2 linked regions of the Stieleria varia genome follow. The protein of the gene in region 1 binds, or shares a complex with, the protein of each later gene. Links are inferred from orthologs where the notes say so. Each region holds a gene or a part of one and is shown on either strand. Other genes may lie near its edges.

Evidence for each region.
Region 2: the proteins of Pla52nx_RS25390 (region 1) and Pla52nx_RS20930 are in contact, whole or in part, in a solved structure (PDB 8RP0), measured with the Escherichia coli proteins. The link is inferred for Stieleria varia from one-to-one orthologs.

Annotation. Positions count from the first base shown.
Region 1 is NZ_CP151726.1:7,590,093-7,596,134, reverse strand. Bases 983-3,917 are described here. They hold Pla52nx_RS25390 (anthranilate synthase component I family protein), read left to right. Parts: upstream 983-1,673; coding sequence 1,674-3,161; downstream 3,162-3,917. Other genes in these bases: Pla52nx_RS25380 (YegJ family protein), read left to right, coding at 3,585-3,917; Pla52nx_RS25395 (acylphosphatase), read left to right, coding at 1,350-1,631. In the rest of the region: Pla52nx_RS25400 (SpoIIE family protein phosphatase), read left to right, coding at 1-982; more of Pla52nx_RS25380, read left to right, coding at 3,918-4,055; Pla52nx_RS25375 (DEAD/DEAH box helicase family protein), read right to left, coding at 4,845-5,051; Pla52nx_RS25370 (DUF4145 domain-containing protein), read right to left, coding at 5,039-5,974. UniProt on the Escherichia coli protein: Part of a heterodimeric complex that catalyzes the two-step biosynthesis of 4-amino-4-deoxychorismate (ADC), a precursor of p-aminobenzoate (PABA) and tetrahydrofolate.
Region 2 is NZ_CP151726.1:6,175,028-6,181,025, forward strand. Bases 1,463-4,353 are described here. They hold Pla52nx_RS20930 (anthranilate synthase component II), read left to right. Parts: upstream 1,463-2,564; coding sequence 2,565-3,143; downstream 3,144-4,353. Other genes in these bases: Pla52nx_RS20925 (DUF2617 domain-containing protein), read right to left, coding at 1,515-2,210; Pla52nx_RS20935 (hypothetical protein), read left to right, coding at 3,247-3,975; Pla52nx_RS20940 (TIGR01212 family radical SAM protein), read right to left, coding at 4,273-4,353. Also shown: Pla52nx_RS20915 (acyltransferase family protein), read left to right, coding at 1-680; Pla52nx_RS20920 (HisA/HisF-related TIM barrel protein), read right to left, coding at 708-1,460; more of Pla52nx_RS20940, read right to left, coding at 4,354-5,289; Pla52nx_RS20945 (FHA domain-containing protein), read left to right, coding at 5,583-5,998. UniProt on the Escherichia coli protein: Part of a heterodimeric complex that catalyzes the two-step biosynthesis of 4-amino-4-deoxychorismate (ADC), a precursor of p-aminobenzoate (PABA) and tetrahydrofolate.

The sequences.
Region 1 (6,042 bases):
CAAAAGTATGATCTGCGCCCCGCTGACCGATGGCGAAGGGCGAGCGTTCGGAGCCATTCAAATCGACTCCACGCAGGGCCGCGGGCAGTTTGTCGAAAAAGACATTGACCTGCTCTCCGGCGTCGCCGCGCAAGCAGGCATTCTGATCCACAACGCCAAGATGCACGAACAAGCATTGCATCAACGCGAAGTCGAACAGGATTTGAAATTGGCGACTGAAGTCCAGCAGGCGTTCTTGCCGCAATCGCCGCCCGACGCGCCAGGCTTTTGCGTTGCCAGTCACTATCAAGCCGCCAACCACATCGGTGGCGACTACTTCGATTACATCCATTTCGGTGACGGACGCGTTGGCATCGTGGTCGCCGACGTGGTCGGGCACGGTGTTGCGGCCGCCATGTTCATGGCCAAGCTGTCGGCAGAGACACGGTTTTGTTTGGCAAGTGATCATGACGTGGCCCGCGCGGTCGAGCGATTGAACGATCGCATGAGCCGACTGGAGGTCGAACGCTTCGTGACGTTCCTGCTGATCGTCGTTGACCCTGCGAATCCCAATGTGACGATTGTCAACGCCGGCCACATGGCACCGGTCATGCGTAAGGCTTGCGATGGTTCGATCGAAGAACCAGGTGAAGAAGAATCCGGATTGCCGATCGCGATCGATACCGGCATGGACTACGAAGCCGTCGAGGTGCTGGTCGAAGCCGGTGATGTGCTGGTGATGTACACCGATGGCGTCAACGAAGCCATGGACGCCGAAGACAACGAGTTCGGCATGGAGGCGGTTCGGGAAATCACGCGTAAGGGTGGATCCGCCGAAGAGATCTGTGGGCGGATTGTGCAAGCGGTTCATCAGCACATCGGGGCAGCTCCCCCCTTTGATGACATGTGCTTGGTCGTCATCGAGCGGACCGAGAATCCGAAAACCGCCGTCGCGGTCGGCGTTGAAACCGTCGATGAGGACGTGATCGAAACCGTGCTTTGACCAGACAGCTGTGATTAGCCTGGGCTATAAAGCGCTGGGGTTGTGGCTGGACTGCTCAAAGTTTGGTGTTGTTTCTTTTTGGATTTGCGCAAGTTTATGTCCCTGCTGCCGGCGCAGCTGGTGGCCCCAGTGAGCCTCAGGCGCTAGCCGTGGGCCTGAGGCGGATTGTGGTGCCGGCCCACGGCTAGCGTCTGAGGCTCATTTTGATTGCGATGCATGGAACAAAAACATGGACTGAAAAAACAATGTCAACACCAGACTTTGAGCAGTCCAGTCGAAATCGAACACCACCATCCGCCCAAACGCAAATCCTACTGTTACCCTTTGTATCGACTGAATCTGTCAAAAACTTGGAAGGGCACCCCCGATGACCTCTGACAAACGACGGTTCATTGTCCGTTTCACAGGGCACGTTCAGGGAGTCGGGTTCCGCGCCACCGCCGTCGGGCATGCGAGAGGTTTGGGCGTCCATGGATTCGTGCGAAACGAACCAGATGGCAGCGTGCTGCTGGACGCTGATGGCCCACCAGGCGACTTGCGTGAACTGGTGCGAAGGATCAAAACAACGATGGGTGACCGGATTGATTTCGCAGACGTTCAACAGGCGGAACCGTTGGGGCGTGAGGGCGGCTTGGTCATCCGCTGGTGACCCGCCATTCGCATCGATGCCCAAATCGATCAAACTCGCACCATGACTTCGCCATCGCTCCCTGTCGTTCGCAAACTGCCGCCCGGTTTTGACGTGGCCGTCGCGTTTGATCGACTGGGTGACATGCCACGTCGAATCTGGCTCGATTCGAATACTGCGGCAAACACGGGACAGCTAAGTGAGGCAGCAAGCATCGATCCTGCGGCTAGCGTTCAAGACACACCTCGTGGTCGCTACTCGTTTCTGGCCGCCGATCCGGTGCGAACGCTGGACGTTCATGCCGGTGCCCCCGCCCCGTGGGACGACTTTCAAGTCCTGGCCAAGTCATTGCCCCCAACGAACGCTCCCGAGTTGCCGCCATTTCAAGGAGGCATCGCCGGCCTGATCGGATACGAAGCCGGCACGTGGTTGGAAAATGTCGGCACCAGTCGAATCGATGACCTGCCCACCCCTGCAATCTCACTGGGCGTTTATGACTGGGTCATTGCCGTCGATCACATCAACGGGGAAGCTTGGCTCGTCAGCCAAGGTCTCGGTGCAGACGACGAAAGCCAGCGCGAGACGGCCGCCCGGCAACGTGCGGATGCCGTGATGCGGTGCCTTGAGAGTTCGAACGACGCAACGCCGGCGTACGGCAAATCCGCAGGAAAGGCTTTGAGCGTTCTCGCGAAACCGACCAACCAGTTTGCCACTCAGCACACCGGAGTGACCAGCAGTTTTACCGGGGCCGGTTTCCGCGGTGCCGTCGCCGACATTGTTCAGCGGATTCGGGGCGGCGATTGCTTCCAAGTCAACCTGGCCCAACGACTACTTCGCCAAGCGGATTGTTGTTCGAGCGAGCTTTACCATCGACTTCGCAAGGCCAACCCCGCGCCGATGAGTGGTTATTACGACGGCGGCGACTTTCAAGTGCTCAGCAGTTCGCCCGAGGGGTTCTTGCAAGTCCGTGGCGGCCGAGTCGAAACCCGGCCGATCAAGGGAACCGTACCAAGGACCGGCGACGATCGACGTGACGAGGAACTTGCCCAGCAGCTACGTGAAAGCAAAAAGGACCACGCCGAGAACGTGATGATCGTCGACTTGATGCGAAACGACTTGTCGCGGGTTTGTGAAGACGACAGCGTGGAAGTCGAAAAGCTGTGCAAAGTCGAGCGGTATCGCTATGTGCAGCATCTCGTTTCCGTCGTCACCGGCCGTTTGCGTGCCGATCAGGACGTCGTCGATCTCCTGCGTGCCTGTTTCCCCGGCGGCAGCATCACGGGGGCACCAAAAATCGAAGCCATGAAGACGATCGCCACTCTGGAGCCCAATCCGAGAGGCCCGTACTGTGGCTCGTTGGGCTACATCAGTTGCGGAGGCAATGCAGACTTCAATATCTTGATTCGGACCATCACGGCCACACGCGGCTATTGGCAAATCCCTGTGGGCGGCGGAATCACCGCTCGTAGCGAGCCGGCGGGCGAAGAAGCCGAGACGTGGTCCAAAGCCGAGGGAATGCTGCGTGCGGTTCAAATCCACGATGGAACATAGAAATTGTCCGCAACCAAGTTCCCCGATGAGCCACAACTCCTGAACGGCCACCCCCATCCCCGCGGCGAAAAATCCTTGTTCAAGGTGTAGCCAAATCACGATGCAATCGATACATTGAGGGCTGAGATGAGACGTCGCTGCTTTCCAGTTTGCCGGCTCCATCAAAAAACAAACCCGCCCTTGTAGCTCAGTTGGTAGAGCAACGGACTCTTAATCCGTGGGTCGTAGGTTCGAGCCCTACCGGGGGTACTGTCTGAAAAAGCCACCACATCACGTGGTGGCTTTTTTTGTCGCCCGTCGTTGGCCCCGTCCTGCTGATGTACCGGCTTCAGCCGGCGATTTCCCCGCCTCGTATTATCGTCCGCTCGTGCGAGCCAGCCGGATTTCAGGTCGACAAGTCATTCCCACACAACGAAGCATCCCATGAATCGGTTCTTCTCCATTGCTCTGTTGTGCGTCGTGGCTTGCGGATGTGGCGGCGAACGATCCAAACCGGAAACGCTCGTCGATTCGGGCTACGACCAACAGGAGATGGACGACGCGATTGCAAAGGCCCGCAGCGAAGTCGATTCCTTCATCACCGAGCTATCCGCTCCCACTGGCACGGATCACGCCGTGAAAGCCCCGATCACGGATGACGGCCAGACCGAGCATTTTTGGCTCACCGAAGTTTCTTTTCAGAACGGCGAGTTCAAAGGAACGATCAATAACGATCCTGGAATCGTCAACAATGTCCAGATCGGCCAAGAGTGGACGATCAAGAAGTCGGAGATCTCGGACTGGATGTTCATGCGTGACGACAAGATGCACGGCAACTACACCATGCGTCCCTTGCTGAAGACGCTGCCAGAGGAAGAAGCCGCGATGTACCGTTCTCTGCTCGCCGACCCCTGATCCAGGTCAGCACGATGGTGATCTCATCTGCCTTTTCTAGCCCCTGGTCCGATTCATTTCGCAGTTGTCGGTGCAGAACTTCACTCGCCAAATCACTCACTCTTTGAGCCGGTTCATTTCGCGATCAACAAGCGGTCGCGAAGCCAGGTGGAAACGATTTGGCATGAGTTGAAACGCATACAGCTTAATCTGCTTCGTCGGCGCGACATGGCCTGGTATTGCGAGGTCGCTGCGATCAAGAAGTCCCCGATAAATCCGAACGCCCCACCCATCAAAGAGTCCTGCCCTCTTTGATATCGGGGTAGCGTTCAAGCATGAGGTGTACCTCTATCGGCTGCAACGGAGATCGCCAAAACGGCGTGCTTGAGATCGCCCCCATCTTCAAGAACTGAATTGTTCGATCCACAACGCGTCCGTCCCAAAAGGAATACTGGTCGTTGGATATCGCGACGAAGATGTTACCGCTGGAAACGCGATCCGAAAGTTCAGAGCAATCGAGTAGCCTCACGCGAGTCTTAGCACCAAGATGCGACAGCCCAATCTCCAGTGACGGAGCGAACGTCGAGAAGATGCCCTGCGGTGGCGCCGGCAAGTCATCGACAAACGCTCTATGATCTTCGTGGAAGAAACGAAACTCTGACGCATCACAACGCGATATGGAATTCGTGGGGACAGAGCACTTTGCTGGGGAGTTCAGCATCAGTTCTATCAGCCTGCGTTGAGCAAATGCAAAGTGTTCTGTCCCCGGTTACGCCCCCCGGTTATGCCCGCGTCGCCACATCCTGCGAATCACCCCCGTCCCCTTTTGTTTTCGTCCCCTTTTGTTTTGCTGCCCGTCGCCATCACCAGCAGCGACTTCCGTTCGTTGTCCTTTTCAAACGACTCGCCGATTCGCCGGATCGCGCGGGTTTGGTAATAGCGTTCCACAATCGTGTCGTCGATCGTCGCCGAAGCCAAATCACGGCGACTACTGCGTCGTTGGATCAGCAGTTCCAACTCCGCTTTCTTGTAGAAGCCCTGAACTCGGCGCGGGGCGTACATGGCATCGTCCCAAATCCAATGTTCGTACCCGTTGGAGTAGAAAATGATTGGTCGCTGGCCATACCTTGCTTCCAGGCAATCGGCATACAGCTTTGCCTGCTGTTCCCCGGTTCTTGGGTCGCGTCGCGTCCGTTTGGCCTCGACCACCGCCAGCGGCTTGCCATCGTCGCCCACAGCACGTAATCGACAAAGCCTTCTCCTGTCAGCCGCTGGGCGTTAGCCCCGGTTCCTTCGCCGTCGGTATCGCTACCATCTTCAACCGCGGCTAACGCCGTTCGGCTTATGTTTCCGCGATTGGGCATCCCCGTCACGGGGAACTCGCGATCACGCTTTTGATCCAGCGGCCAGCCGGATTCTTTCAACAGTTCGTCGATCCAGCGATCTCGGGTTTCGGCTTCGTTGTAATCGTGATCGTCCTGAATCTTCTCGGCCGCCTTTTTCGCCTTGGCCACTTCCGTGCGAAGCAGCTTGATCTCGGCATCCAGCTTGTCCTTGTCGGCCAACAAGACGGAGAGTTCCTCGTCCTTCTCCTTCAGTTGCGTCTCAAGCAATTTCAGTTGGCTAAGCGTTTGCTTGGGGATCGCGGTCGTCGGCAAAAGCGCCGGATCGAACGTCAGCGCGGGATCCGGCCGATCGCGTCGGGCGTATAGTCGGGCAAACCAGTAGCAGAAGTGAAACAGTTCCTGGACCGTTGAAACCGCATCCGCATCGGAAACGTCCCGGTGGCTGTGAACGGCATCATTGCCCCGCTTGTTGATCAGCTTCGCTTTGTTGAAGACCGCATCGCCAGCGGTTTGCTTGAACGTGGGTTCGTGAATCAGCGCCGACAAGTTGTCTTGGTATGGCAGTTTCAAAGCCCGGTCGAACTTGTAAGCCACCGCGCCGCCAACTCCAACGTACGGCGAGCGTAGAAGCAGGAGGTGCGTGGATCGGGGATCGCTAATGC
Region 2 (5,998 bases), 1.4 Mb from region 1 along the record:
CGGTGATGTGGACATTGCAGATTGAGATGATGTTCTACTTCACTCTCGTCACCATGTTCCGCTTCGGCGCTCTGCGGCGATACTTCGTCGGCTGGGGCAGCCTGCTGGTCCTGTCCTACTTTGTCTGCCCAACGCTTGATGGCGTTGCGGCCGAGAATCAGAGCACGACTTGGTTTGCCGCAGCGACAGCGCTCAGACGTTTGATGCTGCTTGATTTCGTGCCGCTCTTTGCCATCGGTTTTTTGTTGTACATGATCAAAACGGACGTCGGCAAGAAGTGGCACAACCTAGTCGGTATCGTGCTGGCCGCCTTTGTGTTCCACAGCATCGATCACGGCAAGCACAACCCGGCTGCCACCGCACTGATCGTGGGCTTGGTCGCAGCCAGCGCTTATGGCATCGTTCCTCTGCTGCGGATTCGCCCGCTGGTTTTCATCAGCACGATCTCGTACGCAATCTACCTGTGCCACAACAATCTTGGCTGCGTCCTGATCCGTCGATTCGATTCGATCGGGTATCCACCTGTCGTCTGTTTCCTGCTGACAATCGTCTTTTCCGTTTGCGTCGCAGTCTTGGTCACCAATTGGATCGAAGGCCCGATTACGAAACTGCTACGAACGGGTTGGGAACGATACCGACGCAAAGAAAGCAGCGCATCGGTTCAGCCAGCCGTTGAATAACGGTTGCTGAATAACGGTTGTTTTGGATCACAACAGAGCCGATGCGACCAAAACCTTATCGCACCCTGCGGTGAGATAGGACTCCACATCCTCGTCGCTGCGTACTCCGCCACCACTGACGATCCGTGTGGAGGATTGTTTGGCAACCTCTTTTAGACCGCGACACAGTTCGACTCCGCGCGCGGATTGCCCAGTTCCGACGGTCGAAACATCCAGCGGCAAAATCCATCCCAGTGAATTTCGTTGGCATGCGGCAAGCCAATCGGCTTGGTTGCCTGAGCGCGAAACGAACTGGCCGTTGCGAAAATCCATGCTCAAGCAAATCCGTGAGGGCGAAATCTGACTGACGAATCGCTCCAGGCAGCCGATGCCAGCAACACATTCGGTCGCGATGATGGGTATCAAACAAGCAAATTGCGTTGTCCAAGTCACGATCGATTCCAATGCCTGCCCGCTGCGCCATCCTGAATCCCAAAAAAGCGCTGTCGGACTCCAGTCAATCTCACTGAGCAATCGCTCGACGCAGTCGGTTTGTGGCTTGCCCGATGTGATGCCATCCAGGTCCGCGAGATAGAGTTGGCGAATGCCAAGTCTACCATAGAGACTGGCCAGAGCGACAAAATCGCCGTCGATGATTTCGCCACGAGCGATGGCGATTGGACGATAGTCGTCACGCTTGCCCGCTACCGCATGCACGGCTTGACCGGACTTGAGATCGATCACTCCGACCAGTTTGCCGATGGTCTCCGGTCGGAATGGAGCGGCAGAATCATCGGGCACGCGAGAAGTTGATTCTGGGAAATCTGAGTCGCGATGCTCACGCTTACTGGACACTTACTCTGGCAACGAGAACAACGACTCGACTTTGACGATCGCATAGTCGTCGGGAAAGGTATGGATCGCTTGCACGAGCATCGATTTTCGTCGCGTCTCGATGTTGATGTAGCTCAACGCCCCCATCGCCATTCGTCCGCTGGCGTCAAAGTTATGCAGCAGGCCTTCGGTGGGTTGCTTGCCCAATTGCTGTTGAACCATGAAAAACAGGTCCGGCTCGACCGGTTCCAACTGAAAATGCGTCCGGTAGGTGACTCCGCCGCGGCACGTCTTTCTTTCCGTGCGACTGCCCTTGAGGGCTTGCTTGACCAAACAACGGCGTTTGGGCAAGGGCTGGTGGACTCCGGTGGCGACTTCGCACAAAGTCACCGAACCTGCCCCCGTATCAATGTCCTCTGAATCCGTGTCGCAAAGCGCCTCGATGTCGAAAAGACCGGCATGCTTGGACAGCGGAGAAAGCCCCTTGAGGTCCGCTTGGATCGATTTCGCGTCCTTGGGGCCGGAACTGGGAGCATCAAAACTTCGTCCTGTGGTCTTCCAAGTGATAACATGACCGCAGTTGGTGATGTCGATTTTGGCGTGATACTCACTTCGCTCGATCCGCCGGGTTTGGTGGATGGAGTAAAGTTCTGGGTGGAGGGGCCGGCTAAAAACGTGAAACGCTAGCTCAGCAACTTTGGGGCGAACCGACAGCACAGGAGGATTTCCGAAAAGCGAATATATTGATCGAGAGGGCCGCTTGTGAGCCGTATGACCCACATTCAGTCCCATCGGTGTGAAGGACAACGTACCGCAACAGGCAAGGTAACAGGCAAGGTACCGTAACAGGCAAGTTACCGTAGTAAGTAAGGTACTGTAGCAAGCAAGTTACTGTAGCAAGCAAGTACATGGCCGACGCCTCCTTTGGGCACTCGGCAAATCACCGCACGCATGCCATTATACGCTCTGAGACGGAACAGACTAAAGAGCGTTTGTATCCGCAATGCGAAAGAAAATTTAATTGTTCTACAGCCCCTAATTCCCATTGACATCGCTCGTTTGATTTGCCCCATGGTCATCGTCATCGATAACTACGATTCGTTCACTTACAACCTGGTTCAACGCTTGGGTGAGATCGATGCGGACGCGGACATCCGCGTTTTTCGTAACGATCAAGTCACGCTGAGCGAACTGGATGCGTTGAATCCGTCGCGTCTGATCGTCTCGCCAGGACCATGCACGCCCAATGAAGCGGGTATCAGTGTCGACTGCATCAAACACTTCACGGGCCGCATTCCGATGCTGGGCGTTTGCCTGGGACATCAATCCATCGGCCAAGCGTTCGGTGGCAAGATCATTCGTGCACCACAGTTGATGCACGGCAAGACGGATGAAATCTTTCACGACAACCAGGGCCTGTTCGCCGGCTCCGAAATGCCATTCGTTGCGACACGTTATCACTCGCTGGTCATCGATCCCGATACGTTGCCCGATGAACTCGTCGTTTCCGCGTGGACCGATACCGGCGGCGTTCGGCAAATCATGGGCGTGCGACATCGCCGGCACGCGCTCGAAGGCTGGCAGTTTCACCCCGAGAGCTTTCTCACTCAGCCCGGCATCGCACTGCTAACCCGATTCTTGAAATGGTAAGCCCGCCCAGGTCTCTGACGACGGAACTTTGCTCATGAGGGCACGACTTTGCACCCAGCTGGCAACTTCAAAATCGGCAGTCGGGCTACTGGTCGTGTCATGCATGCTGATCTCCTGTTGTCGCTCGTTGATCGCTCAAGACACAGCGGTGGTGGAGCCCAAGCGAACGACTGCTCAGGAGTTCAACGCCAGCCGAGACCCGGAGAACAAACTCGTTGAACTGGCTTCGCTGCCTGAGCCGCCTGAGTCCATCGCACAACTGCTGCGCGATGCGAAGGTCCAAATCGTGACAGGCGGCAAATCCATGTCAGAGAAAACAAAGTTCGAATCAGCAAGAATGAAACTCGGAGCCGAAACCCGATTTCAGTTGAAGCACCATTATCGCGCCCGTTCTTCATGGCGAATTCGGAACTCGGGTTCCAATGCAGAACTTGTGATCACCGCCCGATTCCTACGGGCCAATCTGATGAAGACCCATGAGGTTTGGTTTCGCATGATGCCTGGGTCGGATGGTTTTTGGGAAAATCCCTTGGTGTTGCACGAACTGGACCACGTTAAGCTTTCCAGCGACAAACGAATCGAAAAATTCTTTGCCGAACAACTCGATCAGAACAAGCTCATCGTGCGTCGTCTCAACGAAGTCGCACCGAATGGCCAACGCGTCAACGATCAACTGATTCAGAGGTTGATCGATGAAGTCGTCCAGGAAGCGTTTGACCAAACCGTTTCGTTGGTCGAAGTTCGCTACAAAGAGCTGGATCGATTGACCAGCCACGGAATCAAACCCGTGCCGGCTGAATCAGACGTTTCCGCTTGGCTAGCCGCAGAGTGAGCCACGACACGTAAGCGGCCGGGCCTGCCGCGTTGCCAGGTGCCTTGCGGCCCATGGCTCACCCTTGCGTTGCCAAATTAGAGCGACTCGGCAGCCTCCAAGTTCCTTGGGTGGGTGCAGCCTTTTTTGACAGCCCAACGCCTTCGATCGCGTTTTCAGCGCGGAGAGTCGAACCACAGTCGCTCGGCTCTCCGGACGTGGAAAACTAATACCGATGGATTCTGCTGCGAACTCGTAAGGCGTTAGCGAGCGAAACGGCTCCGCCCGCTAACGACGTGGAACGTCGAGCGACAGTCGCTACGACTCCATTTTCAACACAGGCAACCGGCCCCGTGTATCGATTTGGTCACGAATCGACTGCGGCGTGTTGTCAGCCGGACGTGGTCGCATGCAGGGCGGCACCTTCGGCGGACGATAGCGACTGCCTTGACGTGTTCCTCGACGCTGGAACTCTTGTTCAATCTCAAGACGCAGGGCAGACTTCTCCAAGCACCACTTCGGCTCGATCAAGTAGTTCGGCGGCGCGTCGCCGCTGACTCGCTCCACAATCGTCTCGGGTGACATCCGTTCCAGGAAATCCACGACGGTTTGCACGTATGCATCGCGCTCCATCATCTGGATCGTCCCCGCTAACACTTCCTCGCCCAACGGGGTGCCTTTGACCGAGTACAGATTGTGCAGCTTGATCGCATCGAATCCCAACCGTGCGACTTCATCCGCCGTCTGCATCATCATCTCATGAGATTCACCGGGGATGCCCAAGATGATATGGACACAGCACTCGAACCCGCGCCCCCGTGCTCGATCAATCGCGTTGATCATGTGCTCGTGACTGTGTGCACGATTCATCCACTGCAACCCAGCGTCGTGCATCGTTTGCATGCCGAATTCCAGCGACACATGATGCCGCAATGCAAGTTCTGACATCAGGTCCAAGACACTGTCGGGAACACAGTCTGGACGTGTCCCGATTGCCAAGCCGACCACATCGTCGCTTCGCCCCAACGCCAACTGATAAACCTCACGCAACTGATCGACAGGAGCGTAAGTGTTTGTCGCCGGCTGAAAGTAAGCGATGAAACCGGCGACGCGATCGTATCGGCGACGTACGCTCTGCATCCCCAGATCCAATTGCTCGCTGACCTGCTGCAGACGAACGCGCCGCGAGGGGCTGAACGATCGGTTGTCGCAAAAATTGCACCCGCCCCGGGCGACCGCACCGTCCACATTGGGACACGTGAACCCGGCGTCGATGCTGACTCGCTGAATGCGTCCCCCAAAACGACGGCGGAGCGAAGCACCAAAAGAATTCATCAACAAGCCTTCATCCTGCCACGCGAGCCGAGAATAAGGGGGCGATCGGTCGTTAGATTCGGAACTGGACACTTTTGTGTGTTGCCAAATGATCGGGGGAGGGCAAAATAGGTAGCAATGCGTCACGCTCGGTGGTCGGTCAAGCTTAACCTGTTGAGCAGGATCCTCGCAGAGGTTGCCTAGCTGTGGGTTTCGTGGATTTCCTTGCTGGGCCGTCGCTGTTCTGGCTGCCGCTTTTCTGGCCGTCACACTTCTGGCCGCCAACCCCTTTGATAATGATGGTTTGAAATTCCGTGAACATACCTGATCCGAACAACGAACTAGAATTCGCCGGCAAATACGGTCAATTGACTCCCACGGGTGGTGGCGACCCGATTCCGCTGCTCAAAGATCGACTGTTGGTCGGTCGTCGAGGCGAAGCCGACATTCAACTGAAGTTCAACAATGTGTCGGGTCAGCATTGTCGCTTGACTTTGGAATACGGGTATTGGTTCGTCCGCGATCTGAATAGCCGTAACGGCATCAAGGTGGACGGGCGTCCCGTCATTCGCAAACGATTGGATCCACACTGCACGATTTCGATCGCCAAACACGAGTACACGGTCGACTACGATCCGCAATCCTTGGGCGCCTACGGACCGCCGCCCGCGGATGATGATTACATCGACGAGTTGATGCGAAGTTCGTTGATGGACCGTGCGGGTTTGAG